Regions from separate parts of the Hymenobacter sp. AT01-02 genome, predicted to be linked through region 1. Evidence: riboswitches for the same ligand, from Rfam matches in the RefSeq annotation. Region 1 holds a riboswitch; each other region holds the start of a gene.
The links. Region 1 has a riboswitch for S-adenosylmethionine ahead of VI25_RS05890 (phosphoadenylyl-sulfate reductase). Riboswitches for the same ligand answer to the same signal wherever they lie in the genome.

Region 1 (10,027 bases):
AGGCGTTTATCTGCTCGGGCTGCTCGGTGGGGAGGTTTCCTACCGTTAGTAGCCCCCGAATCTCCGGACGCAAGGCCGCCTGGGAAGCCGTGCCGCCGTTGGCCGACACGTAAGCATTCACCGCGGCATTAAAAGTTGAGATAGAAGCCAGCGTGTACGAGTTGTCGAGGTAGTTTAAGCCTTCATTTACGCGAGCCAAGCCGCCCACGCGGCGCACGTTGCCGTTGTTCACAAAGGAGAGAGCCTCAAAGAGGGAAGGGAAGCGCCACCCGTTCTGGTAGGAAGCGCGGAAATTGTGCTTCTCGGCCAGTGTATATACGCCCGCTATCCGCGGGTTGAGCTTCGGGTTGAATTCTGGGTTGTAATCGGCGCGCAACGAAGCGGTGAGCTTGAGGCGGTTGTCGAGCAGCAAACGGGTGGCCTGCACAAAGCCTCCTATTTTCTTGTAGTACTGATTTGCGCCTCCCGGCTGGGTACGCTCGGCTAGTGGGCGGCTGAAATCCACAAAGTTGTTGCCGTCGGGGAGCACTTCGTACACGCGAGCGTCTGCGCCCACTATCACGTCGGCAAACTTCACGCGCTGGCCCAGGTTCCACACGGCATCGGCATGGTAGGTATGGCTGCGCTGGGTGAGGGCCGCTCCGCCGGGAATGGGCGCGCCTTTTACATTGACGCCGCTGTCCCAGTTGTTGGTGTGCACAATCTGGTTTTTAAGGGCATCGAAGGCCGGAGTTCCGGGTACGGCACGCCCCGCATCGGCCACGGCACGGGCTTGCTGCATAGCCGCGGCCAGCCCCACTCCTTGATTGACCTGGCTTTGGAGTGCCGCCTGAAACTTGTCGCCCCAGCTGGTTTTGGGGCCGCTACCTGCAGTGAGAGCCGTAGCCCCGTTTTGTAGGTCGAGGTTCAGGGCCAGAGGATTCAGGTTATAAGAGTCGCCAGTGTTTTCCACCAGCATATAGGCGCGGGCCGTAAAGTCCTGTCCTTTCAACTCTACTTTGTGGTTTTGCACCGTCACGCCGTCCAGCTGAATCTTGTTGCCGCGCTGAAATACGCCGTCCATCAGGCCAAACCGGTAGCCGTAGCTTAGTTCCAGCTTGTCGGAAAGCTTGTAGTGCAGGCTGGCGTCAGCCTTGATGTTGCGAACAATGGGGTTCACCAAGTCGCGCTCGTAGTACCCCGTGCGGCGCACGTTAAACGTTTCGGTGCGGCCGTTGTAGGTGATGGGAATGGACACGTTGCCAGCATTGTCATCGCCGTAGCGGTTCCAGAGGTCGGCGGCCGGGTTGTTGGCGCCGCTCAGCTCCGGAAAGCGGGGGTTAGCCGACGACAGATTCTGCGGGTTCTGGTCGTTTTGTGTGTCTGATAGCCAATCGGTGCCGCGCAGGAAGCTGCCATTTACTTTATAGGCCCAGCGCTGCGAATTGCCCAGTACTTGAGCCCAGCGCACGGCCGTTTCGGTAAGCACGCTCGGGTCCCGATCCTTGCCATCCACGTGGTTTACGCCTACCTTCTGGTATACGCTTAGGCCTGGATATGCAAAGGGGCTTTTCGTGGTAAGGTTCGCCATGCCATTGATGGCGTTCATGCCGTAGAGGGCTGAGGCGGCACCAGGCGTAATTTCCACGCTGGCCACATCAAGCTCCGTGGGGCCGATGGCATTGCCCAGGGGCACGCCCAGGGTCGCCGCCTGCATATCCACCCCGTCTACCAGCTGCATAAAGCGGAAGTTGTTGGGGATGTTAAAGCCGCGGGTATTGGGCACTTTAAACGTAAGGCTGGAGGTGGTCATCTGCACGCCCTTCACGTTTTCCAGGGCGTCGTAGAAGCTTGGCGCGGGAGTTTCCTTAATGGCCCGGATGTCGAGCTTCTCAATGGCTACCGGCGACTTCAGCCTGCTTTCTTCTACCCGCGAAGCCGATATGACAACTTCGTTTACGGCAATAGCCTTAGATTCCAACTGAACCGCAATGGGCTGGCTGCCGCTGGCAATTTCTAATTCCCGGGCATCGTAGCCAATGATATTGAATACCAGCGTGAACGGAAACCGCAAACGGGCTTTCAGGGCAAACTTGCCTTCACCGTCGCTAAGTGTGCCGGTAGAGCTACCCTTCACGCTGACGCTCACGCCGGGCAGGGGCTGTTGGGTGCCTTTCTCGCGCACGGTGCCGCTGATGGAAATCAGGGCATCTTGGGCGTGGAGGGAAGTACTAACCAGCAAGGCTGCTGGCAGTAGGAGAGAAGCATACGCGTGCTTCATAGGGAGTTGACTTTCAGAAGGAAGATAAAGGAGCGAGCTACAGCGGCCCGGACAAGGCCATGGGCTGAGCTACCCGTGCATTGGCAGTAAGCAAGCTAGTTGGCCGCCTGGGTGCAGTGCACAGCGGCCGTCACCAGCTACAACATCGGTTCTGAAATACGCGCATGGAGAAGCAAAAGGAAAGTAAGAGGGGGAGCAGGCCGGAGCGTCGTGCAACCAGGGCAGCGCACGACGGCTCCTGGAGCTTAGTACACGTCCTCGAGGTAGCGACGGGTTTTCTTTAATTGCTTGAGGTAGTCAGCGGCATACTCTTCATCCTGGCCGCTTTCCTGGCTGATGATAGTGATGAGGGCCCGTTGCACGTCGGCAGCCATGCGATTTTTGTCGCCGCACACGTAAAAGTGGGCGCCGTTCTGTAACTGCTCGTACACGCGGCTGCTCTGCTCTAACAGGCGGTGCTGAATGTAGAGCTTGGTTTCCTGGTCACGCGAGAAGGCCACGTCCAGCCGGTCCAGGGTGCCGTTTTTCAGGTGCTGCTGCCACTCCGTCTGGTAAAGGAAGTCGGTGGTGAAGTGGGGGTTACCAAACACCAACCAGTTGCGGCCGGTAGCGCCCAGCTCGGCGCGCTCTTCCACGAAAGCGCGGAATGGTGCTACTCCGGTGCCAGCACCTACCATAATAATGTCGGTGGTGTTGTCCTTAGGAAGCTTGAAATACTCGTTGCGGTCAACCCACACGCGGGCCGTGTCGCCAACGGCTAAGTGGTCAGCCTGGTACACGGAGCAGGCACCGTGCTTGTGGCGGCCATAGGTTTCGTACCGAACGGCGCCCACCGTTAGGTGCACTTCTTCCGGGTGAGCCAGCAAACTGCTAGCAATAGAGTAGGCACGTGCGGGTAGGGGGCGCAATACTTCCACAAGCTGCGAGGCCGTCAGCTGAGTGGGAAACTCAGTGAGTACGTCGGCCACGTCGCGGCCATATAGGTACGTGGGCAACTGAGGTTTGTCGTCCAAAATCTCCCGCAGTCGTGCGTGCTGCGGAACCAGGGCCGCATAGCGCTCCAATACGTCGCGCGTCAGCACCGATAACTCCAAGCGCTCGGTGAGGGCCGTATCTAGCTGGAGAGAGGCGCTGTCTACCTGCACCGCCGCCGTAGGCTCCAAGCGGGCAGCCGCCAACACATCTTCTACTAGTGCCGGCCGGTTCACCGGTTGCACCATTAGGGCGTCACCGGCTTCGTACTGAATACCAGAGGCTTCCAGAGAAAACTCCAGATGATAAGTCTCCTTAGTAGAGCCTCGCCCGTTGAGCTGAATTTTATCGAGCAATGGCGCCGCGAAGGGGTTGCGGCTGGTGTATATCTCCGGCTCCGGCAGGGTAGTAGTATCCCAGTTGGTACCAGCGGGCTGCAAGGCAGGCTGCCCCACGGATACGCTAGCTGGCACTGAAGCGGTAGCAGGCTGGGCGACCAGGCGTAGCACTTGCTCTGCCCACTGGCGGGTTTCAGCTTCAAACTCCACGTCGCAATCTACGCGCTCGGTCAGGCGCTGGGCCCCAAGTTCGGCTAGGCGCTGGTCGAACTCGAAACCCGTCTGGCAGAACTGAAGGTAGCTTTTGTCGCCCAAGGCCAGCACGGCGTACTGAAGGCTAGGTAGCTTGGGGGCGCGGCTGCTCAGTAAAAACTGGTGCAGTTCTTCTGCCGCAATGGGTGGGTCGCCTTCTCCCTGGGTGCTGACAACGACCAGTAATTGCTGCTCGGTTTTGAGGTCCTTGGTGGGGTAGTCGTTCATGTCCCGCACCGTGGGGTGCAGCCCTTGTTGCCGAGCTATTTCGGCCGCAATACCGGCTGCCTTTTTGCTGTTGCCAGTTTGAGAGCCGTAGAGAATGGTGAGCTTGGGGGCCGCGGCGGGGGCTGCTGCAACAGCGCCCGCCGGCTGAGGCGCCACCGCCGGAGTACCGGCGGCCCGGCCGTAGAAGTAGCCGCTCAACCAAACCAGCTGTTGGCTAGAAAGCCCCGTAGCCAGCTGTTCAAGGTTGGCTTCCGTAAGGCCGCCGGGAGGAGTGAAAGAAGGTGAAGACATGTAACGATTCGGTTCTGGCAGAGAAGAGAGGGAGCAGCACTAGGCTACTTTAGCGTAAGAAGCAGGCGCTGTAAATGCGGCAGTTGGCAAAGCCATTAACAAGGCCTCAGGGGTAGCAAGCCGTGTTACTTCGCCTATTACAATAATGGCCGGGGCGCCCATACCAGCAGCTACTGCCCGAGCGGGTAGCTCGGCTACGGAGCCAGTCACGAGGCGAGCGGTCGATAGGGTTCCATTCTGGATAATGGCTGCCGGCGTGTTGGCTTGCCCATGCAGGCTGAACACCTCTACAATGCGCTCTAACTCGCCCAGGCCCATTAGAATAACGGTGGTGGTGCGGGAGCCAGCCGCCTCGGCCACACTGCCCGATAGCTCACCCGTAGCAGTAGTGGCCGTAATCACCTGGAAGCCTTCGCTGGCGCCGCGGTGCGTAACGGGGATGCCTACGCTACCCGCCGCTGCCACGGCACTGCTAATGCCCGGCACGTAGTCAGTAAGCAGGCCGTGCTGCTCGGCATACAACATTTCCTCCCGACCCCGCCCAAAAACGAACGGGTCGCCCCCCTTAAGACGCACCACGTGCCCGTACTGCAGAGCGTGCTCAACAATGAGCCCATTGATTTCGTCCTGAGAGTAGCTGCGTAGACCCCGGCGCTTGCCCACAAATACCTTGAGGGCTTCTGGGCGGGCGTGCTGCAGCAGGTCGTTGTTGGCCAATGCATCATATAAGATGACATCAGCTTCACCCAGCACCCGCGCCCCTTTCAGCGTGAGCAGTTCCGGGTCGCCGGGGCCGGCGCCTAGCACCGTAAGACGGGGAGTGATGGTGATTGGCATAGTGGAAAAGGGAGCGGAAAGCAGCGTAGGGGGCTCCAGCGCATTGCCGAAGCAGTGAGGGCGAAGCAGCCGGCGCCTTCTGGCTAGATAGAAAAGACCACCGGCGGCGCTATGGGTGCCGTGAAGTACTCGGAGTTGGCAGCTTCTACCAGGCCGGCAGCTACCGTATCGCCGCTGACTTCATCTACCAGAATAAAGGAACCGGTAGCCCGGTTGTCCTGGTAGTTGTCAACAGCCAGAGGCAGGGCGGTTTTGATGCGCACCCGGACGATGTCGTTAAGTTGAGCCGTGTCGGCGGCGATGTGCTCAAACGTCTGCACGTTCACCTTGTAGAGGATAGTAGGAACCGCCGCTTTCACGAGGGCCGTGTGGTGTTGGAGCAGCAGCTTACGACCAGGAGCCAGCGGCTGCTCGCTCATCCAGCACAGGGTAGCTTCCAGTTCACGCGTGCTCGTAGGCTGATGCGCCACGGGTACAATGGTGTCACCACGGCTCACATCTACGTCATCGCGCAGGCGAATAACAACGGCCTGCGGGGCCGAAGCGGACTCTACTTCCTGCTGATTGACCTCAAGGGCTTCAATCTCCGACTCCAGGCCCGAGGGCAGCACCAATATCCGGTCGCCCCGCCGATACTGACCACTCTGGATCTGACCGGCGTAGCCCCGGTAGTCGGGTAGCTCGGGTGTCTGAGGCCGGATAACGTATTGCACCTGGAAGCGAGGATCGGCTGCTTTTTCCTCCGAGCCCGGCACGCTTTCCAAGTGCGCCAGCAGGTTGGTGCCGGTGTACCATGGCATGTGCGTGGAGGGCGTCACCACGTTGTCGCCTTGCAGCGCGCTGAGCGGAATGGCCACGGCCGCTGGCAAGTGGAAGTGGTTGGTCAGGTCGGCGTAGTCGGTTGCAATCTGATCGAATACCGCCTGATCGTACCCAACTAAGTCCATCTTGTTCACGGCCAGTACAAAGTGACGGATGCCCAAGAGAGCGGCAATCAAGGTATGGCGGCGGGTTTGCTCAATTACTCCCTGGCGCGCATCGACCAGCACAATGGCTAGGTCGGCATTGGAGGCGCCCGTCACCATGTTGCGGGTGTACTGCACGTGGCCTGGTGCATCGGTAATGATGAACTTACGGCGCGGGGTAGTGAAGTACTTGTAGGCTACGTCGATGGTAATGCCCTGTTCCCGCTCGGCCCGCAGGCCGTCAGTGAGGAGGGCTAGGTCAACGGTACCATTGGAAGCTTGGCGCTTTTCCAGGGCTGCCAGCACGTCAAGCGAAACCGATTCGGAATCATATAAAAGGCGGCCGATGAGCGTGCTCTTGCCATCGTCGACGCTGCCGCAGGTAATAAAACGGAGAAGGTCCATGAGGTGAAATTGTACAGTGGTGAAATGGTGCTTTTTGTTGAGAAGAGGCGGTCGGCTTTGCTTGCTTGTCGCCTCCCGCTCACAATTTCACCGCTTAGAAATAGCCGTTGCGCTTACGGTCTTCCATGCCCGCCTCCGAGATATTATCGTCGAGGCGGGTGGCACCCCGTTCGCTTACTTTGGCTAGTAGCAAGTCCTGAATGATGTCCTCCACCGTGGCGGCATCACTTTCTACCGCCGCTGTGCAGGTAGAGTCGCCCACGGTGCGGAAGCGCACCTGTCGGGTCACAATCTCATCGTCGTCATCAAGGCGCAGGTGCTCCGAAAGGCCCAGAAGTTGGCCGGAAGGCAGCACTACGCAGGTGCGCTCGTGGCCGAAGTAGATATCGGGAAGCTGAATATTCTCGCGCTGAATGTAGCGCCACACGTCCAGCTCCGTCCAGTTGGAAATGGGGAACACGCGCACGTTCTCGCCTTTCTGAATACGGCCGTTGTACACGTTCCACAGCTCGGGGCGCTGGCGTTTGGGGTCCCACTGGCCAAACTCGTCCCGCACCGAGAAGATGCGCTCCTTGGCCCGGGCCTTCTCCTCGTCGCGGCGGGCCCCGCCAATGCAAGCGTCAAACTCAAACTCCTCAATTACTTCTAGCAGAGTGTACGTCTGCAAGGGGTTACGGCTCGGAAACTTACCGCCCGGCTCCCGCAGACGCTGCCGCTTAATGGTGTCTTCCACCTTACGCACAATTAGCTTCTCGCCCAAACGGGCCGCCAACTCGTCGCGGTAAGCCAGCACCTCGGGGAAGTTGTGGCCCGTATCTACATGCACCAGTGGAAAAGGAAACCGACCCGGACGAAACGCCTTTTCTGCCAAGCGCGTCAGTACAATAGAGTCTTTGCCACCTGAGAACAGCAGCGCGGGGCGTTCAAACTGGCCCGCTACTTCCCGCAGGATGTGGATAGCTTCGGCTTCCAGCCGGTCGAGGTAATCAAATTGGGGGGTACTCATATTTAGTTGGGCGTGTAGGTCGGCTACAAAGAGGGCCGACTGGCCGTAGAAGGTTACTAATGGGAAGGGGAGGGTACGGGCTCTACCACGGGGTCGGGGCCATCGTGGTGGGCCGTGGTGTGCAAGCCGCATTCCTTAGCGGACAGGTCCTCCCACCACCACCGGCCAGCGCGGAAGTCCTCGCCGGGACGAATGGCACGGGTGCACGGCGCGCACCCAATGCTCACAAAACCCTGCTGGTGCAGCGGGTTTACGGGAATGCTGTTTGCGCGGGCAAACTCCACCGCTTGCTCCCACGTCCAGTCGAACAGAGGGTGCACCTTCGTGAGCTGGTGCGCTGCATCCCACTCCACCGGGTCCATGGTTTGGCGGTTTTGCGACTGCTCAGCCCGGATACCCGTTACCCAGGCTTGCTGCCCCGCTAGCGCCCGGTTCAAGGGCTCTACTTTGCGGATAAAGCAGCACTCCTTGCGGTTGTCAACGCTTTCGTAGAAGCTGTTGGGCCCTTTGGCAAGCATAAGCTCCTGCACGCTTTCCTGGCGGGGAAAGAATACCTCAATGGGCTTCTGATACTTGATCAGGGTTTTGTTCCAAGTAGAATAGGTCTCCTGGAAGTTACGGCCGGTATCCAGCGTAAACACCCGAATAGGAAGGTCGTTGCTGAAGATCAAATGACTTATGATTTGATCTTCTAAACCAAACGAAGTAGAAAAAACCGCTGTGCCGGGAAAATGCTCTGCTACTAAGCGGAGGCGCTCAAGGGCAGAAGCTTGCGTCAGCGGTAAGCGCAAGGCGTCCAAGTTCGGAACGGCCTGCGCAGTAGAAGCTGCGGACATAAATAGACGTGTTCTAGGAGAAAAACTTGCCGGTCGGGGCAAGGGTCCGGCCGGAAATTGCCCTGGTGTTGAAGCGAGGCGCTATGCGTGACCAGCTGAACTACTACCGGGCAAAACGGCGGCGCGTGTAGGAAAGAAACCTAGTGACCAATAAAGGGGCCTAAGTGTTTCAAGCAGCACGCAAACCAAAAAGGAACTACGCGTGAGATACTAACAACAGCACTGCATGGCCCGCTCGGTACAGACGGCCATTTCCATCATGCTACAACATCCATGCTGTACAGCAATGCGAGTAGTAGATGCGGCGAGGGTGCAGTTGAAGAAGTTCACGGCTTGTTGTTTTTATATGGTCAGGACTTGGCACCGTTTCAGATACTCTGAGGGTTGCCGGCGTTTCGTAGAGCCTGTCTCTCCACGCCTCTGTATAAAAACAATCCTTTGGTGGTAAAGAATTGGTACCGCAAAAATAGGAACGGAGCTTGAATAGTTCCAAATTTTCTTTTGGCAAGAAGTATTTGTCCAAAAAAGCAAAATCCTGAAAACAGGATTTTGGCATTATCACTTACTTATATGAAAACTATCGTTCGATAATAATTTTTAATCTGGTTTGTTACAAGCAGGTATTTAGTTGTATGTCTGGTGATTGAGAAAGACAACTGTCCTAAATAAGGGTTGTTTTCTTACTGTATAAAGCTCAGATTAGCCATTCAGTAACTAAAGTAGCTGCTAACCACTAATGGCTATTGGATTGAATTTTTCAAAGAAAAACGATGCTATGTCAACGCCGGGCTAAGCGAGCTAGAAGGGTGCGTAGCAGTTGCGTGGCTTCGGGGGCCGTGCCGGTAAGCAGGGTGAGTCCTCCATAGACGGCAGTAAGCATCACAGAGCGCACCAGCGTAGTAACCAGCAAAGATGGAAACGTGGGCACCAGCCATGCTGTGGCTGCGGCTAGGGCGGCAATGAGTAGAATAAGTGGAATACGCCAAGTGAAGGGTTGCATGCCATAGCTGTGCCACACAAACCAGGTACGCGCCAAGTTGATACTGACCTGCGCTACTGCCGCCGCCACCGCCGCACCCGAAATGCCCATCCGCGGAATCAAAAGCGTATTCAGCATGATAGTAAGTACGGCTAAGGACGTATTGAAAATCAGGTCGTAGCGGTAGCGCGGAGAGGTAACCACAATCAGCCCGTTGACCCCCGTAATGCCATCAAACAGCCGGCTACCTAGTAGCAGGAGCACAACTATGGTGCCTTCTGCGTAGCGAGCTTTCATGAGCGAATAAATGAAGTCGAGGTTGAGGCCAATGCCCAGCGCCAGAAAGCAGCCCAGCAACGTGTTGAGCCGGGTGGTGCGACGGTAGAAGTCAGCCATTCGATCCAAATCTTGCTGCTTCCAATAATCGGCTAGCAGGGGAAAAGCAATCTTGTTGAGGGAGCGGGCCGGAATGGCCAGCGCCGTGCTAATGTTGAATGCTACTTGGTAAATACCTGCGGCCGCTAGGTTTACCTGGGCGCCGACCATGAGCGTATCAATATACATGATGATGGCTCCGGATAGGCTGCTCAACAACGTAAACCCCCCAACGCTCAGGAGTTCTCGCAGGGGGCGTACGGCCAGCACAGCCCGTGTGGGC
Region 2 (10,027 bases), on a different contig from region 1:
TTGCTTTGGTTGATGCACCACTCAATGCCGATTTCGCGGGCCGCAGGGTTGTCGGGCGCTAGGTGTACAGCATCAGCCAGTTCTTCTGGAATGTTGAGGTAGAAAGACCGGGGCAGCATAGTCAGCTGGCTTTTCGTCGTCAGCGGCTTAAGGCCCGGAATGATGGGCACGGTGATACCCGCCTCGCGGCAGCGCTTCTCGAAGTTGAAAAACTGCTCGTTATCGAAAAACATCTGCGTCACGATGTACTCGGCGCCCCGGTCTACCTTGTGCTTGAGGTAGCGCAAATCGGCCCCGTAGTTCGGCGACTCGAAGTGCTTCTCAGGGTAGCCGGCCGTGCCAATGCAGAAGTTCGTAGCCCAAGTTTCGTCCTGCTCCTCGTCCAGGTATTCGCCCTTGTTTAGGTTGGCTACCTGCCCAATAAGGTCGGCGGCGTAGGCGTGCCCATCCGGGTCGGGCTTAAAGTGGCCCTCAGACTTAATGGGGTCACCGCGTAGGGCCAGCACATTGTCGATGCCGAGAAAGTGTAGGTCGATGAGGGCGTTTTCGGTTTCTTCCTTCGAGAAGCCTCCGCAGATCAAGTGGGGCACCGTGTCTACATCGAAGCGGTTCTTGATGGCGGCGCAAATACCCACGGTGCCGGGACGCTTGCGCACGGTTTTCTTTTCCAAAAACCCGTTGGGGTGCTGGCGGTACACATACTCTTCCCGGTGGTAGGTCACGTCGATAAAGGGTGGGTTGAACTCCATCAGGGGCTCAATATTCGAGAACAAGTTCTTAATGTTCTCCCCCTTCTTAGGAGGTAGCACCTCAAAGGAAAAGAGCGTTTTGCCGTTGGCGCGGGTGAGGTGTTCGGTTACTTTCATATAGAGCACTAGCTCGTAGCCAGTGAGTCGTAGGAGTAGTAAGCAAGCCTCCCTCCTCATCTGAGGAAGGAGACTATTGTTTAATGGCCTATAGTGCCGTTACGGGCACACTGGTATGGTCGTAGTTCAGATTAGGAGCTAGCCAACGCTCCAATTCGGGCAGGGGCATATTTTTGCGTTCGGCAATGTCCGCTACTTGGTCCTTGCCAATGCGGCCGAGGCCGAAGTAGCGGGAATCAGGGTGAGCGTAGTAAAGGCCGCTGACGGAGGAGGCGGGGTACATAGCTAAGTTTTCGGTGAGGTGGATACCGGTCTTGCTTTCCGCGTCGAGGAGTTCAAACAGGGTAACTTTCTCGGTGTGGTCGGGGCAGCCGGGGTAGCCGGGGGCTGGGCGTACACCTTTGTACTTCTCCTGAATCAGATCCTCATTAGAAAGGTTCTCGGCCGGATCGTACCCCCAGAACTCCTCGCGCACCCGCTGGTGCAGGCGCTCGGCAAAGGCTTCGGCTAGGCGGTCGGCCAGGGCTTTCACCATGATGCTGGAATAGTCGTCGTGCTCCTGCTCGTACTTCTCCAGCAGCTTCTCAATGCCTAGGCCAGCCGTCACGGCAAACCCGCCGATATAATCCTCGCGGCCAGTTTCGCGCGGGGCCACAAAGTCGGAGAAGGCCAAGTTAGGTACGCCGGGGGCTTTCTCGCTCTGCTGGCGCAGGGTGAAGAACTCCGTCTGGATTTCCTGGCGGGTGTCGTCCTTGAAAATCTGGATGGTGTCGTGGCCTACGGTGTTGGCGGGCCAGAAGCCTACCACGGCGCGGGCCGTGAGCAGCTTCTCATCGATGATCTGCTTGAGCAACTTTTGGGCGTCATTGAAGAGCTGGGTAGCCGCTTCGCCTACGTTCTCGTCGGTGAGGATGCGGGGGTAGCGGCCCTTCAGTTCCCAGGTCTGGAAGAAGGGCGTCCAGTCGATGTATTCGGCTAGCTCCGCCAGGGGGTAGTCTTCCAGCACCTTGGTACCCAGGAAGCTCGGCTTCACAATGCGGCTGGTTTCCCAGTCGGCCTTGAAGCCGTTTTCGCGGGCGGCTTCAATGGACAGGTAGTTCTTCTCGCGCTGGCGGCCGGCATAGTCCTCACGAAGCTGGCGATACTCTTCGCGCACGGTGCGGGCGTACTCCGCATCTGCCGAACCGAGCAAAGCGGCAGCCACGCCTACCGAGCGGGAGGCGTCGTTGACGTGTACTACCGGGCCGGAGTAGGTAGGCGCAATTTTCACGGCTGCGTGCAAGCGGGAAGTAGTAGCGCCACCAATCAGCAGCGGGGTATTGAGGCCGCGCTTTTCCATTTCCTGGGCCACGTACACCATCTCATCCAAGGAAGGCGTGATGAGGCCGCTGAGGCCAATCACGTCTACTTGCTGCTTTTGAGCTTCGTCTAGAATCTTCTCCAGCGGTACCATCACGCCCAGGTCCACAATGTCGAAGTTGTTGCAGGCCAGCACCACGCCCACAATGTTCTTACCGATGTCGTGTACGTCGCCTTTGACCGTGGCCAGCAAGATTTTACCGGCGGTTTGGCGCTCTTGCCCGCGCTTGTCGGCTAGCAGGTAGGGCTCCAGGTAGGCCACAGCCTTTTTCATCACGCGGGCCGACTTCACCACCTGAGGCAGAAACATCTTGCCGGCGCCAAACAGGTCGCCTACTACGTTCATGCCCGACATCAGGGGGCCTTCAATTACTTCCAGTGGCCGCGCTACCTGCTGGCGCACTTCTTCGGTATCCTCGTCAATAAACTCCGTGATGCCTTTTACCAAGGCGTGTTGCAGGCGCTCCTGCACCGGCAGGCTGCGCCAAGCATCAGCTACTACCTCGGTTTTGTCCTTCTGCTTTACCGTATCGGCAAATTCTACGAGGCGCTCGGTGGCGTCGGGGCGACGGTTGAGCAGCACATCCTCGCAAAGTTCCAGTAGGTCCTGGGGCACGTCGTCGTACACGGCCAGTTGGCTGGGGTTCACAATGCCCATATCCAGGCCAGCCCGGATGGCGTGGTACAGAAAGGCCGAGTGCATGGCTTCACGCACCACGTCGTTGCCACGGTAGCTGAAGCTGATGTTGCTGACGCCGCCGCTGGTAAGGGCACCGGGCAGGTTCTGCTTGATCCAGCGGACGGCCTCAATGAAGTCCAGCGCGTAGTTGCGGTGTTCTTCCATGCCGGTGCCTACCGTCAGGATGTTGGGGTCGAAGATGATGTCCTCGGCGGGAAAGCCACTTCATTCACCAGAATATCGTAGCTGCGCTGGCAAATTTCGATGCGCTTCTCGTAGTTGTCAGCCTGCCCGTTTTCATCGAAGGCCATGACCACCACAGCGGCTCCATACTGGCGTACGGTGCGGGCGCGCTCCTTGAAGGTTTCCTCGCCTTCTTTCAAGGAAATAGAGTTGACGATGCTTTTGCCCTGCACGCACTTGAGGCCGGCTTCTAGCACGCTCCACTTCGAGGAGTCAATCATAATCGGCACCCGCGAAATGTCGGGCTCCGAGGCAATCAGGTTCAGGAAGGTGGTCATGGCCTGCTCCGAGTCGAGCATACCTTCGTCCATGTTCACGTCGATGACCTGGGCGCCGCCTTCCACTTGGTCGCGGGCTACTTGCAGGGCGGCTTCGTAGTTACCGGTTCGGATGAGGCGGGCAAAGGCGCGACTGCCGGTTACGTTGCACCGCTCGCCCACGTTCACAAACAGGCTTTCTGCGGTGATACCGAAGGGCTCCAGACCACTCAGGCGGGTGGCGGTGGGTAGCTCCGGCAGCTTGCGCGGCTCGTACTTGTCGGCCAGGCGGGCCAGCTCGCCGATGTGCTGGGGCGTGGTGCCGCAACACCCGCCCACTACCGTTACCAGGCCTTCCTTCAGGTAGTTTTCTACCACGCCCGCAAATTCCTCCGCCGACTCATCGTAGCCCCCGAAAGCGTTGGGTAGACCCGCGTTGGGGTAGGCCGAAATGTGCACGTCGGCAATGCGGCTCAGCTCCTTGATGTACACCTGTAGCTGATCAGCACCGAGGGCGCAGTTCAGGCCTACGCTCAGCAGGGGCAAGTGGCGAATAGAGTTCCAGAACGCCTCTACCGTCTGCCCCGAGAGGGTGCGGCCGGAGGCATCGGTAATGGTGCCGGAAATCATAACGGGCACCACGCGCCCACCTTCGTCGAAGAACTTCTGCACGGCATACAGCGCCGCTTTGGCGTTCAGCGTATCGAAGATGGTTTCGATGAGCAGGGCGTCGGAGCCGCCATCTATGAGGCCGCGCACCTGCTCGTGGTAGGCGGTGGCCAACTCATCAAACGTCACGGCCCGAAAGCCGGGGCGGTTCACATCGGGGGAGAGGGAAGCGGTGCGGTTGGTGGGCCCGATGGCACCGGCCACAAAGCGGGGCTTGTCGGGGTTTTGGGCCGTAAACTCGTCGGCTACTTCCTTGGCAATGCGCGCCGACTCATAGTTGAGCTCGTACACAATATCCTCCAGGGCGTAGTCGGCCTGGGCGATGGTGGTGCCACTGAACGTGTTGGTTTCCACCATATCAGCGCCGGCCGCGAAGTAGTCGGCATGGATACCCTTGATGATGTCGGGCCGCGTGATGCTGAGCAGGTCGTTGTTGCCGCGTAAGGGCTTGGGATGGTCCGCGAAACGGGAGCCGCGAAAATCAGCCTCATCCAGCGTGTGGCGCTGAATCATGGTGCCCATAGCGCCATCCAGAATCAGGACGCGTTTGGCAAGAATATCGTGGAGCGGGGAGTCAGTGACGGTCGGCATAGCAGCTCTTCAAGTAAATCGGCAGCGAAAAAGTGCCTATCCAGAAAGAGCCGCCGAGAGGCGAGTCCTGTACTTATCTTCTTCCGCCGGGGCGAAATGGGAGTTGGCACCTTGTTTTATTTCAGGTTGCCAAGACGTCGTCGGGCCCAATCCCTCGGTCTTTCTGGATAAGTAACACAGCGAAGATACAACCGGAATCTTCAAATTTCAATTTGGGAGGCCCTGGGAGTAGTTGAGAGGGTGGGCAATACCCCAATGTACTGTCAGGTCGAGCTTATCAAGACATCTCGCTCGAATCCTAGAAGTAGTGTTGCACCCTCAGCACGTAAGTTGCCCCGATAAGCTCGGCCTGACATGCCACAGTATTAGCGTGATGGCTCATTTGATAAAAAGAGTCCGAATCCCTATGTATATGGACTAGCTTAGTTCGTTGAGCTAAAGCTCTGTGCTCGTCGGATACACTTTGCGGAACACGATACAGTGTGCAACTTGGGCTCCACCCATTATCAATTGCTGGCTATGGTTACCCTGTCTTTCTATCGAGCAAGTCTGGCGGTGACTGGGCTGCTACTGAGCAACCTAGCTTTGGCCCAGCACCAAGCTGGCACGGGTTTGCGGGGGCAGTACTACCAGGGGATGAAGTTTGAAAAGCTAGTGCTAACCCGGTCTGATGCAACCATTGACTTCAACTGGACCGTTGGCCCCAATGGAAGCCATTTCGTCTCGCCCGGTCCGGGCGTGCCGGGCGAGTCATTTTCGGTGCGGTGGATAGGCCATATCTACGCGCCCACAACGGGTACCTACACCTTCCAAATTGCCACCGATGATGGTATGCGCGTTTGGGTAGGAGGTAAGAAGATACTAGACTCTTGGAACAATCAGTCCGTTACTACTTCTTCAGCTCAGTTGCAGATGGATGCCGGCGGATATTACGCCTTGCGGGTAGAGTACTACCAGGCGGGTAGAGACTCAAGGGCGCTGGTAGCGTGGCAGCTTCCCAACACGACTACTGGACCCCAGCCAATTCCATCTACTAGTTTGTACCAGAATCTGCCCGATAATGTGCTGCTGCTGGTAGAGGCTGCCCCTCCCAAGCCCACCGTAGCCCGTGCGCCCGTTGCGGGCGCAGTACCGGCGGCGCCTTCACCTACAAAGCCCAGTACGCCTACCCCAAAACCTAGTAGCACTACCCCAGCTACGGCGCGCCGGCGCAGAGCAGAAACTAGACCAACGCGTCCGTCGGATTCGGCACCGCCGGTAGTGGCCGCAGATACTACAGCTACCCCGCTGCCCGACCTGTCGGCTCTCAACAAAGGTGCTGCCATCACACTGCCCAATCTCTACTTCATCCAAAGTACCGCCACATTGCTACCCGCTTCTCGCCCGGTGCTCAACGCCCTGGCGCGTACCTTGCGCGCCCAACCGGCCCTGAAACTGGAAATAGCCGGCCACACAGATAATGTGGGCGAAGCAGCGCTGAATCTCCGCCTCTCGGAGCAGCGGGCCCGCGTAGTACGGCAGTATTTAGTGCAGCAAGGTATTGACTCGGTGCGACTTACGGCCCGTGGCTACGGTAGTGCCAAGCCCGTAGCCGACAACCAAGATGTGCAGCAACGACCCCGCAACCGGCGCGTGGAAGTGATTGTGCAGTAGCACTGTATCTAGTATGCTATAGGTTCTTGTCAGGGCTAGCCATTTAGGTAGCAATTAAATAATACGCTGGCCAAAACATATATGTAGCAACACTAGTTGGTATGGTCCGAATCAGCAATAAGTTGATTGGTAACCCACGCCAACCCATGAGCCAGACTCCAAATCTTTTCACGCCCGTACAGATGGGCGCTCTTTCCCTGCCCAACCGTTTCGCTATGGCGCCCATGACGCGCAGCCGGGCTAACAACGATGGCAACGTACCCACCGAATCGGTGATAACCTACTACGTGCAGCGCGCATCCGCTGGCCTGATTATCACGGAAGGCTCGCAAGTGTCGCCTCAGGGTGTGGGCTATATTAGCACACCAGGCATCTACTCTGAGGAGCAGGTAGCGGGTTGGAAGAAAGTAACCGACGCCGTACACGCCGCGGGCGGCCGCATTTTTATTCAGCTGTGGCACGTAGGCCGCGTGTCGCACCCATTCTTCCACAATGGCGAACTGCCCGTAGGACCCTCGGCCATCAAGCCAGAAGGCGCCAAGGCATTCACCGGGCAAGGATTTGAGGATGTGCCAACGCCGCGCGCTCTAGAGCTAAACGAAATTCCGGGCGTAGTAGACCAGTTCCGCCAGGCAGCTCGTAACGCCAAGCTAGCCGGCTTTGATGGCGCTGAGATTCACGGTGCCAACGGCTACCTGCTCGACCAGTTTGTGCAAGATGGCTCCAACCAGCGCACCGACGAGTACGGCGGCAGCGTTGAGAACCGTTCGCGCTTCGTGCTGGAAGTAGTACGGGCCGTAGTAGACGAGTTGGGCGCCGACCGCGTAGGTATCCGCCTCTCGCCCCAAGGTAGCGCCAGCATTCAGGACTCCGATCCGGTTAAGACGTTTAGCTACCTCACCGAACAGCTAAACCAGTTCAACCTGGCTTACCTACACGTGATTGAAGCTCTACCAGGCCATCCTATGGCCGCTCGTGCCGGTGTGCCCGCAGTAGCAGCCCATTTGCGCAACATCTTCAATGGCACGTTCATCCTCAACGGTGGCTACACCCAGGAAACAGCCGATAAGGCCCTGGCTAACAACGAAGCCGAAATCATTGCGTTCGGTGTGCCGTTCATTGCCAACCCCGACTTGGTAGAGCGTTTCCGCATTGGGGCGGCTCTCAACAACCCCGACCCCAGCACCTTCTACGTACCCGGCGACAAAGGCTATATCGACTACCCTTCCCTTCAAGATAAGGGAGTAGACACCAAACAGCCCATTGACTACCAGAACAACTAGGTCGTCTTTTGTTGTGAACAAGAAGAACCCGCTCTGGCTACGGCCGGGGCGGGTTCTTCTTGTTTGAGTGGTAGTAAAGCGCCGGTGTAGCGGACAATTGCCCGGCAAAATTCATAGCTGTTGAGGTTGCAATCTGCGTAAGCGAGCTACAACCATAACCCGCTACTCCTAATGGCTACTAAAAAAACTCCTGCTGCGCCTGCTACTACCAAATCTGCAACTAAGAAGTCGGCCCCAACGCCTGCGGCCAAGAAAACTGCCGCGGCCAGCCAGGCACCCGAGCCGGTAGATCGGCCCACTGCTAAGGATATGAAACAGCACGCCCAGAAGCTGCCCTATCCGGCCAAGCAGGCAGACATGAACCTTCAGCCAGCCATGAATTTCTCTACCTACCGTGCCGCTGGAAAGCTGCAGGACAAGGTGGCCTTGATAACAGGAGCAGACTCCGGGATTGGGCGGGCCGTTGCCGTGGCATTTGCCATGGAAGGTGCACACGTAGCCGTGCTCTACAATGAGAATACCGTGGATGCCGAGGAAACAAAGCGCCTGGTAGAAGCGCAAGACCGGCGCTGCCTCTTGCTGCAGCTAGATGTGCGCGACCCTGAGCAATGCAAGCAAGCCGTGCGCCTTACTCGTAAAAAACTAGGAAACCTGAACATTCTCGTCAATAATGCCGCCTATCAAATGGCTCAGGAAAAGTTTGAGGAGATTTCTGAAGAGCAAATCCGCCGTACGTTCGACACAAACATCCTGGGGTACATCTGGATGGCTCAGGCGGCAATTCCTCACCTGCACAAGAATGATTGCATTATTAACACAGGTAGTATTGTAGGCCTTACAGGCATTCCGTTGCTGATTGATTATTCATGCACCAAGTCGGCTATTCATGCTTTAACCAAGAGCCTAGCCACCTATCTGGGGGAAAAAGGCATTCGGGTAAACTGTGTCGTGCCAGGTCCCGTCTGGACGCCCAACATTCCTGGCACCATGCCGCGCGAAGAGATAGAGAAGTTTGGCTACGAGGTAGCGTTGGCTCGTCCCGGCCAACCTGAAGAACTAGCCCCGGCCTACGTCCTGCTAGCCTCCCAAGACGGATCCTTTATGACCGGTTCGTTGGTGCACGTAACGGGCGGCAAAATGAGTAGTGACCAGTAACAAACGCACCTAGCACGTAAGAACACTAATCAAGAGTAAGCCCTCATGGTGCCGATACAGGTACCATGAGGGCTTTGATTTTTTGGCCGGATCACACAAAAACCAGGCTGCTCAGACGGCGAAGTAGGAATATAGTGAAAGTGTAAGCTTGCAATGTTGGTTGTCTATTACTGATAAAAAAGCAACCATACGGCCAGAAATAAGCGTGATTTACATAGAAAAGTTGCTTTTGTTGTAATCAGGGTTGTTATTGGCCTATCCGCTGAGCTTTCTACTTTTCATTAAATACGAACACATGAGGAAACTACTACTGTTAGCCCCTCTTTCGGTGCTCACACTTTCTGGCCACGATCTGCTGGCTCAGGCACGTACAGTTACTGGCCAAGTAGTGGGTCCCGATGGGGCCGCAATACCCGGTGTCACAGTAATTGCTAAAGGAGGCTCCGCAGGCACTTCCACTGATTCCGATGGCCGGTATTCACTAGCCGTTCCTGCGGGTTCTAATACGCTGGTTTTTTCCTTTATCGGATACGACAGCAAGGAAGTAGCAATTGGAACGCAAAGCAGCATTAACGTAACCCTGGCAGTGAATGCCACCGGTTTGGATGAAGTTGTTGTGCTAGGCTACGGCATCACCCAATCTCGGCGTGAACTGACGGGCTCCATTGCCACCATCAAGGGTGCTGAAATTGCGACTACCCCAGTACAAAGCTTCGACCAAGCTTTGCAGGGCCGAGCTTCAGGGGTAAATATTACAACTCCTAACGGGGTACTTAATAACCCCCCCGTTATCCGTATCCGCGGCGTTAACTCAATTTCTCTAAGCTCAGAGCCACTGGTTGTAATCGATGGCGTACCTACTTATAGCGGCAATAGCTCCGCAGTGGGTAGCGTAGCGAATAACCCGCTTAGTAATTTGAATCCCAACGATATAGAGAGCATGGAGGTATTGAAAGATGCCGCCTCCACGGCTATCTACGGCTCCCGAGCTGCTGGTGGGGTTATCCTTATTACTACCAAACGTGGCAAGCGTGGCCAAAGCCGCATATCGCTGGATTCATGGGCCGGTGTATCACAAGCTGTGCGTTTGTACGACGTGCTGAATGCCGAGCAGTACATCAACATTAAAAACGAAGCTGTCCGAAACCTGAATGCTAACCGAGCAGCATTGGGTCAGCCTGCTACTAACGTAGAAGGCTTCCGGCCCACGTTAGATGGCAACGGCAACCCTGTAGATACTAACTGGTACGATTACATTTATCGTACGGGCTT
Region 3 (10,027 bases), on a different contig from region 1:
CTACTGCCCCAGCTAGCCCAACTCCGCCATCACCAGCTACCGCTCCGCCTAAGAAGTAAGGGCAGCGAAATCAATTAGCTAGCAAACCAAAACCCCTCCCGCCGCTGATGCAGTGGGAGGGGATACCTAAGTCATTGGCACGGACTAGTGCTTACAAAGACTCTTCTTCTATCAATGTCGCTGCTACAGCGGTGCTGATGGGCCGGAGGCGGCCCGTGCGAACCACAAACGCGCCGTACTTGCGCAGGAGGTCTCGGTGGCGCACTAGGTTTTCGAGGGCAACGTAACCAACCACGTATTCGTCTTCGTCGGCTTCTTCCGAAATCTCACTGAAATCTAGTACATCAACGAGACGGTCCTCGTCGGTGCGTAGGTAAATTTCAACTTCTAGGTCGGAGGCGTACTCGGGGGCGGTGGCGGTGGCTTTGGGGTAGTGATAGGCGTAGCCCTGACGCAGCGCCGCCAAATCAGCTAGTACGGCCGAGCCGGTAGGGTGCCCGCCAGCACCGCGGCCGCGCAAAAACTGTTCGCCGGCAAAATCGGCTTCAATAACAACCCCGTTAAACTCGTGGTCTACAGTGTAAAGAGGCGACTCGGGCCCCACGAACTGGGGCGTCACGAGCACCGTTATCCGACCATCAGGTAGGCGCTGCAAGCCTGCTACCACCTTAATTTTTTGGCCCTGACTGGTGGCAAAGGCAATATCAACGGCGCTGATGCCTTCAATACCCAAGTTGAGTACTTGCTCAGGCTGTAGGAAAGTACCGTAGGCGTGAGCCGCTAATAGCACTGCCTTCGAGCGGGGGTCAAAAGCACCCATGTCGAGGCTGGGGTCGGTTTCAGCAAAGCCTTTGGTCTGCGCTTCAGCTAAGGCGGGGGCATACTCGGAGTCTTGCTCGCCCATGCGCGTCAGCACGTAGTTAGAAGAGCCATTGAGGATGCCCGTGAGGCGGCGCAGGGGCTCAGCCCCAAAGTAGGCATCCAGGGTACGAATCACGGGGATGCTGCCACACACGGCCGCTTCGTATAATAAAGTGCCTTGACCTTCGCGCTGTAGCTGCACGAGCTTCGGCAAGTGGCGCGACAGCATGGCCTTGTTAGCAGTAACTACCCGGCGGCCCCGGCGCAAGGCTTCGGCCACAACTCGGAACGCTTCCTCCGCATCGTCAATTACCTCCACCAATACGTCCAGCGAGTCGTCGGCTAGCAGAGCATCAACGTCGAACTCAAACCGCTCGGCTGGCAGAATGCGCTCCTTGGTATGGTTCTTTACCACGATGCGGCTAATGGCAAAGCTGGCGTTGGGTTGCTGCTGCAGGATATCGTAGAGGCCCTGGCCTACGCAGCCGAAGCCGATCAGTCCTACTTGCCACACTTGCGCGGCGGGAGTAGAAGATACCGAAGCAGCCGCTTGAGGCAGCGCAGACTTAGTGAACGTAGGTTTGGACATAAAACCGTTCGAGAAAATGCGTGATTTGGGCGGTTTCAATCAAGAAACCGTCGTGGCCGTAGGCTGAATCCATTTCGGCGTACGTGGCTCCCCGAATGTGGCGAGCTAGTACCTGCTGCTCTGCGGGCGGAAACAGCACATCCGATGAAATACCAATAACTAATGTGCGTGCCTGAATGCGACCTAAGGCAGTTGCCAACCCACCGCGGCCACGGCCGACGTGGTGCGAGTCCATACTGCGAGACAAGGACACGTAGCTGTAGGCATTGAAGCGCGCTACAAGCTTGTCGCCCTGGTAGCGCTGGTAGGAGCTAGCCAGAAAATCCTGCAGTACTTCGTCGTTGGGCTCGGTTTGCGTGCGTCCGTACGCATTGTAGCTGCGGTAGCTGAGCAAGGCCATGGCCCGGGCAGCGCGCAAACCGGCAGCGCCACCGTCAGGAGTGGCTTGCTCGTACGTTGGGTCGGCGAAGATGGCGAGGCGCTGTGCTTCGTTGAACGCAATGCCCCAGGCCGAATGCCGGGCGTTGGTGGCTAGTAGTACCAGGTTCTCAAAGAGAGAAGGCCGCTGAATGGCCCATTCCACTGCCTGCTGGCCTCCCAAAGAGCCGCCAATAAGCGTATGAACACGGGGTAATGCCAAGTGCTCCCGCAGTGCTTCGTGTGCCGTTACTAAGTCCCGGATGGTAAGCAACGGAAACTCGTGGTAGGCGGCAGTGCCCGTTTCGGGATTTGAAGTGAGCGGGCCAGTGCTGCCGTAGCAGGAGCCTAGTACGTTGGCGCACACCACAAACCAATCAGCGGGGTCGAAGTGGGTGCCAGCACCAAATAGGCCGGGCCACCAGCTTTCTACTTCCGCGTTGGCGGTTAGGGCGTGGCACACCCAAACTACATTGTCGCGGCTAGCATTGAGGCGGCCAAATGTATGGTAGGCCACTTCCACGTGCGACAGAACGGCGCCACTTTCCAGCCGGAGCGGCCGGGGTAGTCGGAATACCTGTTGTTCGGAATCAGCCATGGTAAGCAGTGCAATAGTCGGGTAGAATCCCAGTCCGCGGGCTGAGCTAGTTCTATACCAGCTCAGCCCCGGCTGGGTGCGGGCAGTATCGTCAGCGGCTCCCTCTCTCACAAAAAAGCTGCTGGACTGCCCGCAAACCGCTAGCTGGAGTCTGATGCGCGGCCGCTCTCCTGAACGACCGGCCTCTCAACCCCTCTCTTGGTCTCAGACCTCCAGCGTGGCGGCGTGTTCGAGTTCTGGCTCGGGCAGCAGAGTACCTGTTGTTTCCGTTTGGGCCGGAGTAGCGTTGCGCACCGCTTCAAATGCCTGGGCCAGATCGGCACGGATATCCTCGAAGTGCTCAATGCCAACCGATAGGCGTAGTAGAGTAGGTGTTACCCCGGCAGCGCGCTGTTCCTCTTCGGAGAGCTGCTGGTGGGTAGTAGCCGAGGGCTGAATGATCAGCGTCTTGGAGTCGCCTACGTTAGCTAAGTGGCTTACCAGCTTCAGGTTGTCGATGAATTGGGTAGCCGTTTCCTTATTGCCTTTGATGGCGAAGGTGAGCACGCCGCCCGCACCCCGGGTTAGGTACTTCTGGGCTAGTGGGTAGTAGCGCTGCTTTGCAGGCCGGGGTAGTTTACGGCTTCCACCTGGGGGTGCTGCTCGAGCCAGGTAGCTACGCGCAAGGTATTTTCTACGGTGCGCTCCACCCGTAGGCTTAGCGTCTCCAGGCCTTGCAGCAACAAGAAGGCATTAAATGGGCTCTGCGAAGGACCAAAGTCACGCAGCCCTTCTACCCGGGCCCGAATGATGAAGGCAATGTTGCCGAAGGGGCCATTCTTACCGAATACATCATTGAACACCAAACCGTGGTATCCTTCAGAAGGCTCCGTAAACTGTGGGAACTTGCCGTTGCCAAAGTCATACTTGCCACCGTCTACGATTACCCCACCTACGCTAGTACCATGGCCGCCAATCCACTTAGTAGCCGATTCTACTACAATGTGCGCGCCGTGCTCCAGTGGGCGGAACAGGTAGCCGCCCGCCCCAAAAGTATTGTCTACCACCAAGGGCAGGTCATATTTATTGGCAATGGCCGCAATGCGCTCGAAGTCGGGCACGCTGAAGCTAGGGTTGCCAATGGTTTCGAGGTAGATAGCCTTGGTTTTGTCATCAATCAGGGCTTCGAACTTCTCGGGCTGGTCGCCGTCGGCGAAGCGTACCTCAATACCCAAGCGTTTAAAAGCTACCTTGAACTGGTTGTAAGTGCCGCCATATAAGTGAGTAGTGCTCACAAAGTTGTCGCCCGCCTGTAGGATGTTGTTCAGTGCGATGAACTGAGCTGCCTGCCCCGAGGATACTGCTAGTGCTGCAACTCCACCTTCCAGCGCGGCAATGCGCTGCTCGAACACATCGGTGGTGGGGTTCATCAAGCGAGTATAGATGTTGCCAAATTCCTTCAGCGCAAACAGATTAGCTCCGTGCTCCGCATTTTTGAACACGTAGCTAGTAGTCTGGTGAATGGGTACCGCCCGGGAGCCAGTTACGGGATCAGGCTGCTGGCCGGCGTGGAGTTGGAGCGTCTCGAAGTGGAAGTTTTGGGTCGACATGGCAATGCTGAGTTTAGAGAGTAGCGGGAAGAAGGAGATTCAAATTTGTAGGGGGAAGGGAGCCGCGTAGAAGAGCAGCAGGGCGCAGTAGAGCCAGCAGAACTAAGTGGAAGCTAGCTGGTTGGCTTGCGCAAAGGCTGTGGCGTGCCGCATAAGGGCACCACCAGCAAAGCCAGGGAAAGAGGAGGAGCTAGGTCGCGAAGACTAGGCGACTAGTAGCAGGCGCTGCAACAGCAGCGCATTCGCATTCGGGCAGTAGCTGAGGCCGCAGTGGCGGTGAAAGCAACGCAAGAACCCATCAGCAAGCCGGAGCGCAGCGTGGCGGCCGGGGCAGATGGGTGAATAAGGGCGAAAGCGAATAGATTTTCCATGGTACTCTGAGTTATATGCCCCTTCGGCGGAAGCCGGGTCGGGCAGGAATTGGCACCTTTCGCGCGGTCGATGGTTGCCAGTGGGTCACGGAGCCTGTTCTCTCGCCACTTCTGTATAAATCCTATGAAAACTTCTCTGCCGCTAGCAGAGGAGTACCGTGTTGGTATTGCAAATGTATGGCAGTGGTTTTGACATATGCAACACTTAGGTGAAAAAAATATTTTCTACTCGTGGCTGCCTCACTATACCACGATTAGGCTATATATGTGCTTGTGCCAGCGTGTTACGTGCCTGTTTGGGCGGCTGTGGAACAGTGCTCCACTAGTTGATAAAGAAAATAGTCGTTGACTTGGCCAGCAGATTATAGCACGGACAACGATTTTTCTACCACCCAGATAGGCGCCAGAGTACAAAAAAAGCCATCCTGCACAGGATGGCTTTTTAGGACATTACTAAGAGAAAGGCTTGCTTACAGCTTCGGCAGCGTAAGTACTTGGCCCACCTCAATGCGGTCAGGATTAGAACCGATAGTTGCTTTGTTGGCATCATAAATCTGGTGCCATTTGGCGGCGTCGCCGTAGTGATTTTTGGCAATCTTAGAAAGCGAGTCGCCACTTACTACGGTATACGTATCGCCAGCGGCTGCGGTGGGGGCAGCAGGCTTGGCCGCGTTACCAGCGTTGCCGAAGAAATCGGTGGCCCCACCAGCGGCGGGTTTTGCAGCAGGTTGAACAGGTTTTTTATCGCCGTCGTTGGAAAGAAAATCAAACAGTCCCATAGTAGTAGGTAATTAAAAGTGAGGGGGAAAGCACCGAGTATCAGGTGGATGATTGGCGCTGTAGGCTTCTTACGCCGGGCTTGCAATTAGGTTGTACGTAGTATAAACTCAACAGTACATACCAGAACATCTTGCAACAACCCGCCGTAAGAAGCGCAAGTTGGGCCCTAGCCCAGCGGTTACATCTGTATTCTCCAACCAACTCCCTACTCCCATGAAAACCCAATTCACTCCCCTCCGCTACCTTGCTAGCCTGCTCGTCCTCATGGCATTGTTCATGGCTTCTTGCGGTAGCAAAGAAGGTAAAGTAGAAGGCGTAAACATGCTGTATGGCACCGAAAGCAAAACCTGGAAAACCGATAAAGAGCTCAGCTCCACCGGTGATAAGGTAAAGCAAACTGATGCGCAGGAAGACGACCGTATTCAGTTCTTTGCCAATGGCCAGTATAATATGACCTCGGTTGCAGGTGCGGTAAACGGCAAATACACGTTCGACCAAGCAGGTAAGAAAATCACTATGACCCCCGACGGTGCCGCTGAAAGCAACACCTTTGATGTCGTAACTCTGACGGATGATAAGCTGACGCTCAAAGCTCCTACCGGTGCTGAACTACGGCTCGAGAAAGAGTAATTAGAGTACTATTTTGGTGCCATAGCGGCCCTTGTAATGAGAAGGCCTTCTGCTACCAGCAGAAGGCCTTTTGTTTTGCTTGTAGTACACCCGTAAAATTCTGCTTTAGCAACGAAAGCATTCTATTCAACTAGTAGAAGCGCGTGTTAGCAAGGCTTATTGGGAGAGGTATAAGGGAAGTAGCTATCAGGTTGTTATATTGCTGAACCGACTTATTGCTATTCATCTACATTATTGCCTGTTACTCATGAAACAAGTGCTGCTGCTAGCAAGCCTTTTCACCACCTTCTTTATTCAATCAGTAGATAGTTTCGCTCAAACCACAATCGTCAATTACACCTTCAACTCGGGCGCTAGTTATGCAGAGCTTACGCCCGTGCTGGCTCCCAACGTGACGGCTACGGCTTCTTCTACTGAACCCTTCACGACGTTTAATGGCACCGGTACGGGGGCTGCCGCATTCACTGCAACCAGTATTGCGGGGCAGGCATTAGGCATGAATAACTCCAGCGGGAATAACAGCCGGTACTTTGAGTTTACCCTTGGAGGCACTAGCTACCCACTTATTCTTCCTATAAACTCTACTACCAGCAGCAACATCCTGCCAGTGGGGCGCCTACCTTAACGGTATCTTTCAGTACCAACGGCGGCAGTTCGTTTACTGACCTGCCCGCCGTGACGAGTACTGTAGTAAGCAGCTTTACTGAGCACGTCGTGGACTTATCAGGGTATTCTGCTCTCAATAATAAGTCGAATATTATTCTGCGTTTGCTGGCTAGCGGGGCATCTGGTACCAGCACGCTACGCATCGACAACGTGCAGATACAGGCCGTTTCGTCCCTGAATCCCGTGCCGGTACTGACAAGCATTAACCCAACCAGTATAGTGGAGGGCAGCAATGGCTTTGCTCTCACAGTAACCGGAAGCGGATTTTTTGGTGGTAGCACAGTGCAGCTGGACGGAGTTAGCCTAGCCACCACAGTTGTGAGTGCAACGCAGCTAACGGCTAGCGTACCGGCTAGCTCTGTCTCGAAGGCGGGCACTGCCACCATTACGGTAGTCAACCCTGGGCCTGGTGGTGGCACGTCGGGTAGCAGCAGCTTTGTAATATCGCCCGTGGTGCGCTGGGACGGCGGTGCAGGTAGCAGTAGCTGGTTTGATGCTCAGAACTGGGTAGGAGATGCCGTGCCGACTGAAAATGATGATGTGCTCCTCGACCACGCCGTAGTTGCCGGACGCTATACGGTGCTGTTAGTTCCGAGGGGTGCTACGAGCACCACTAGCAGCCCCGCGGTAGGAGTCCGGTCCTTGACGCTCAACCCCGGCGCGGGCGACTCGATTCTCTTTGAGATACCAACGCTCAATACAAACTCGGCGCCCCTGAGTCTTACCCGCAGTAGCGTTACGGAAATAGCATTAGCCGTCCACAGCAAGGCCGTTGTGACAAATGCTAGCGACGTAGGCGTCATTGACGTGGTAGGTGCCAACCCAACTTTCTACCTCTATAATGGGGGCACGTACCGGCATTATACCGACCGACCACACGCAGCATTAGTCGAAAACCTGGCGGCAGTGGTGGGCACCGAGGCCGGTATTTGGGAGTTTCGGGCCAAGAGTCAGTCGAGCGCTACCGTGTCCATTAATGGCCGCACCTATCCTAATCTACTATTCCGCAGTCGGCTGGGGCAAAACGCTATCAACTATACGGGTAGTGGTTCCAGTCCTCTAGTTGTGCGGGGTAAGTTGGTGGTTGGGCCAGGAGCTACGTTCACGGCTTCCACAAATAGTGAGATTCGGGTGGCGGGCGACATTGTGGTGCAAGGTGCGTTCCGGTTTCAGCCGCAAACTAGTGGTACTACCACCGCCCGGCTAGTGCTAAATGGCAGCACGGCCCAGCGTATTAGTGGTGCTGCTTGGGGAGGGCCAGCGTCTAGTGGCAGCTATCTGGGTGCCGATGTGCCGTTGCAGATTACTAACACTAGCGCTGCCGGCGTAACGCTGGCTACTTCCGTGCAGGTAAATAATGTGCTACAGCTCACGGCTGGGCGTCTCACCACCGATGCCACCAACATGCTCACCCTGCTCAACGATGCTACCGGCGGCTCCGATAACAGCTTCGTTAATGGTCCTGTGGCGCGTGTGGCTACTGGCCCCGCCACGCTGGCGTTTCCGTTAGGACGCCCTACCAGCCAAGGTACGGCCTACCGGCCCTTAGTGCTTACTATCACTGCCCTAACGCAAGCCACCGCATTTACGGCAGTGCAAACGGAAGGCAGCTTTGAGCCAGGTTTGCTTACCGGCGACTTGCGGCGCGTGAATCGGGTACGCCATTTTGCCATCAGTGCGGAGCCAAGCTTAGCACCAGGAGCCTTTGCTGGAACAGTTGCGCTGGTATTCGGACCCGATGACCAAGTCAACAATCCGGAAGCTTCCGCGCTGGTAGTAGCCCGCAACAACGGTAGCGGCTGGAGCAGCGTGGGGCGTGGAGGTAGCACTGGCACCGCTACTGCAGGCTCCTACGTTTCGGGTTCGTTGACGTCGGGGCCAATGACGGGGCTAGGCCGGTTTGCGCTGGCTAGCACCGATGCGTCTATCAGTCAAAATCCATTGCCAGTTAGCCTCACCAAATTTGACGCTCAACGCCTAGCATCTGGTGTGCAGGTGCACTGGACTACCGCTACGGAGCAAGCCAACGCCCAATTTGAAGTGCAGCGGCGCACGGCAAACGGGCAGTTTACCACGGTAGCTACCCTGGCCGGGCAAGGAAATAGCGCTGTTGCGCACAACTACACGTGGATGGATGAAACGCGCGAAGGCGGTACCCTGTACTACCGCCTTCGCCAAGTAGATGTAACGGGCACTGCTACTTTCTCTGCCGTGGCGGTAGTAAGTGGGGCTACTGACCTGGCCATTGTGTACCCCAATCCGGTGCAAGACCAACTGACCATTCAGGTCCCTGCGGCACTGCGCTACCAGGTGCTGAACCTCTTGGGACAAGTAGTACTGACTGGAAAGACCCAGCCCGGTACGACTTATCTAAGGGTAGAACACCTACTACCCGGGACCTACTACTTACAGTTTGAAGGCGAAGCAAAGACACGCGGCGTTACTTTTCACAAGCAGTAAGACACCAGCACAGAATCCGTAGCTTACGCTTCATTACTCTATAAAGCAGCTACTTTCTATGGCTAGTGTATACCGCGCACTAAGTAGTGCCTTCCTGTTCCTGCTCATCACCAGCCGGCTGTGGGCCCAACCAAGCAACGCCCCGTTACCCATTCACATTATTCGCAGCGGCGCACCTACTGATTCCAGCTTCGAGGACCTCGCATTTCTACGCGCAGAAATAGGAAATGCCCGCGTGGTAATGCTTGGCGAGCCTACGCACGGGGAGGGGAATGTGACGGAGGCTAAAATCCGGCTGATAAAGTTCTTGCAGCAGCGTATGGGCTTTACTACCGTGGCATTCGAGAGTAGCTTCTACGAGCTAGACAAAGCGCAGCAAGCACTGGAGGCCGGCAAACCCGTGCGTGAAGTAGTGCATAGCAGCGTGTATCCTGTATGGAGTGAGACCCAGGAGTTTCAGGCTATTCTGCCACTTCTGGGAAAGGGTGGCCTCCGGGTAGCTGGCTTCGATTCCCAGTTGGGCGGCCATCAGGATGAGCTGCTAGAAGAGCTTGAAGCTTTCCTGAAGCCTGAAAAAGGTAGTGGAGATATTGCCTATGACTATGTAGATGAGTGCTTGGCTATCATGGGGGAAGTCTTCATTTTTCCGCCGTCTCACCAGATTCTTTTGTTTGATAGGCAAGTAGGAAAAGCGCGTAAGCTGCTCGAAAAGGTAGCAGCCGGCTCAGATGCAAAGCGCCGCGAACGGGCCGAATTCTGGCTTCAGAATCTGCGTAGCATTCAGGCCTTAGCCCACGACTACGCCACCAACGACCCCGCCGATAAAGATTCGGCGAGCTTCAAGGCCGCTGATAGCAACCCGCGCGACGCCCAGATGGCTGATAACCTTCTCTGGTATCTACGCAAACACCCCCGGGAGAAGGTGATTTGCTGGGGTGCCTTGCCGCATCTTGCCGCCCGCACCGAGCTACTACAAGACGCTGAACTGCGCAAGTATAAACCGATGGGCCGCGCCGTGAAGGCTGCGCTGGGCCCCGATGCGGTGTATGTGCTAGGCACGCTGGCC

Region 2: linked by a shared signal. The riboswitch ahead of metH (methionine synthase) and the one ahead of VI25_RS05890 (phosphoadenylyl-sulfate reductase) in region 1 are both predicted to bind S-adenosylmethionine.
Region 3: linked by a shared signal. The riboswitch ahead of VI25_RS11590 (O-acetylhomoserine aminocarboxypropyltransferase/cysteine synthase family protein) and the one ahead of VI25_RS05890 (phosphoadenylyl-sulfate reductase) in region 1 are both predicted to bind S-adenosylmethionine.

The regions. Positions count from the first base shown of each region.
Region 1 is NZ_JZIR02000014.1:214,238-224,264, reverse strand. Features, by position in the region: gene VI25_RS05915 (TonB-dependent receptor) at 1-2,260, opposite strand, end outside; gene VI25_RS05910 (assimilatory sulfite reductase (NADPH) flavoprotein subunit) at 2,506-4,341, opposite strand; gene cobA (uroporphyrinogen-III C-methyltransferase) at 4,381-5,178, opposite strand; gene VI25_RS05900 (sulfate adenylyltransferase subunit 1) at 5,262-6,548, opposite strand; gene cysD (sulfate adenylyltransferase subunit CysD) at 6,643-7,554, opposite strand; gene VI25_RS05890 (phosphoadenylyl-sulfate reductase) at 7,611-8,390, opposite strand; SAM riboswitch class I at 8,730-8,821, opposite strand; gene VI25_RS05885 (lipopolysaccharide biosynthesis protein) at 9,169-10,027, opposite strand, start outside.
Region 2 is NZ_JZIR02000062.1:36,744-46,770, forward strand. Features, by position in the region: gene metF (methylenetetrahydrofolate reductase [NAD(P)H]) at 1-866, opposite strand, end outside; partial or broken gene metH (methionine synthase) at 955-4,664, opposite strand; SAM riboswitch class I at 4,735-4,838, opposite strand; gene VI25_RS17125 (OmpA family protein) at 5,184-6,317, shown strand; gene VI25_RS17130 (alkene reductase) at 6,464-7,600, shown strand; gene VI25_RS17135 (SDR family oxidoreductase) at 7,772-8,755, shown strand; gene VI25_RS17140 (SusC/RagA family TonB-linked outer membrane protein) at 9,084-10,027, shown strand, end outside.
Region 3 is NZ_JZIR02000028.1:191,718-201,744, forward strand. Features, by position in the region: gene VI25_RS11575 (alpha/beta hydrolase) at 1-59, shown strand, start outside; gene VI25_RS11580 (homoserine dehydrogenase) at 152-1,450, opposite strand; gene metX (homoserine O-acetyltransferase MetX) at 1,428-2,465, opposite strand; partial or broken gene VI25_RS11590 (O-acetylhomoserine aminocarboxypropyltransferase/cysteine synthase family protein) at 2,670-4,054, opposite strand; SAM riboswitch class I at 4,434-4,547, opposite strand; gene VI25_RS23375 (LysM peptidoglycan-binding domain-containing protein) at 4,896-5,204, opposite strand; gene VI25_RS11600 (lipocalin family protein) at 5,419-5,835, shown strand; gene VI25_RS11605 (hypothetical protein) at 6,083-6,460, shown strand; gene VI25_RS11610 (T9SS type A sorting domain-containing protein) at 6,511-8,961, shown strand; gene VI25_RS11615 (erythromycin esterase family protein) at 9,020-10,027, shown strand, end outside.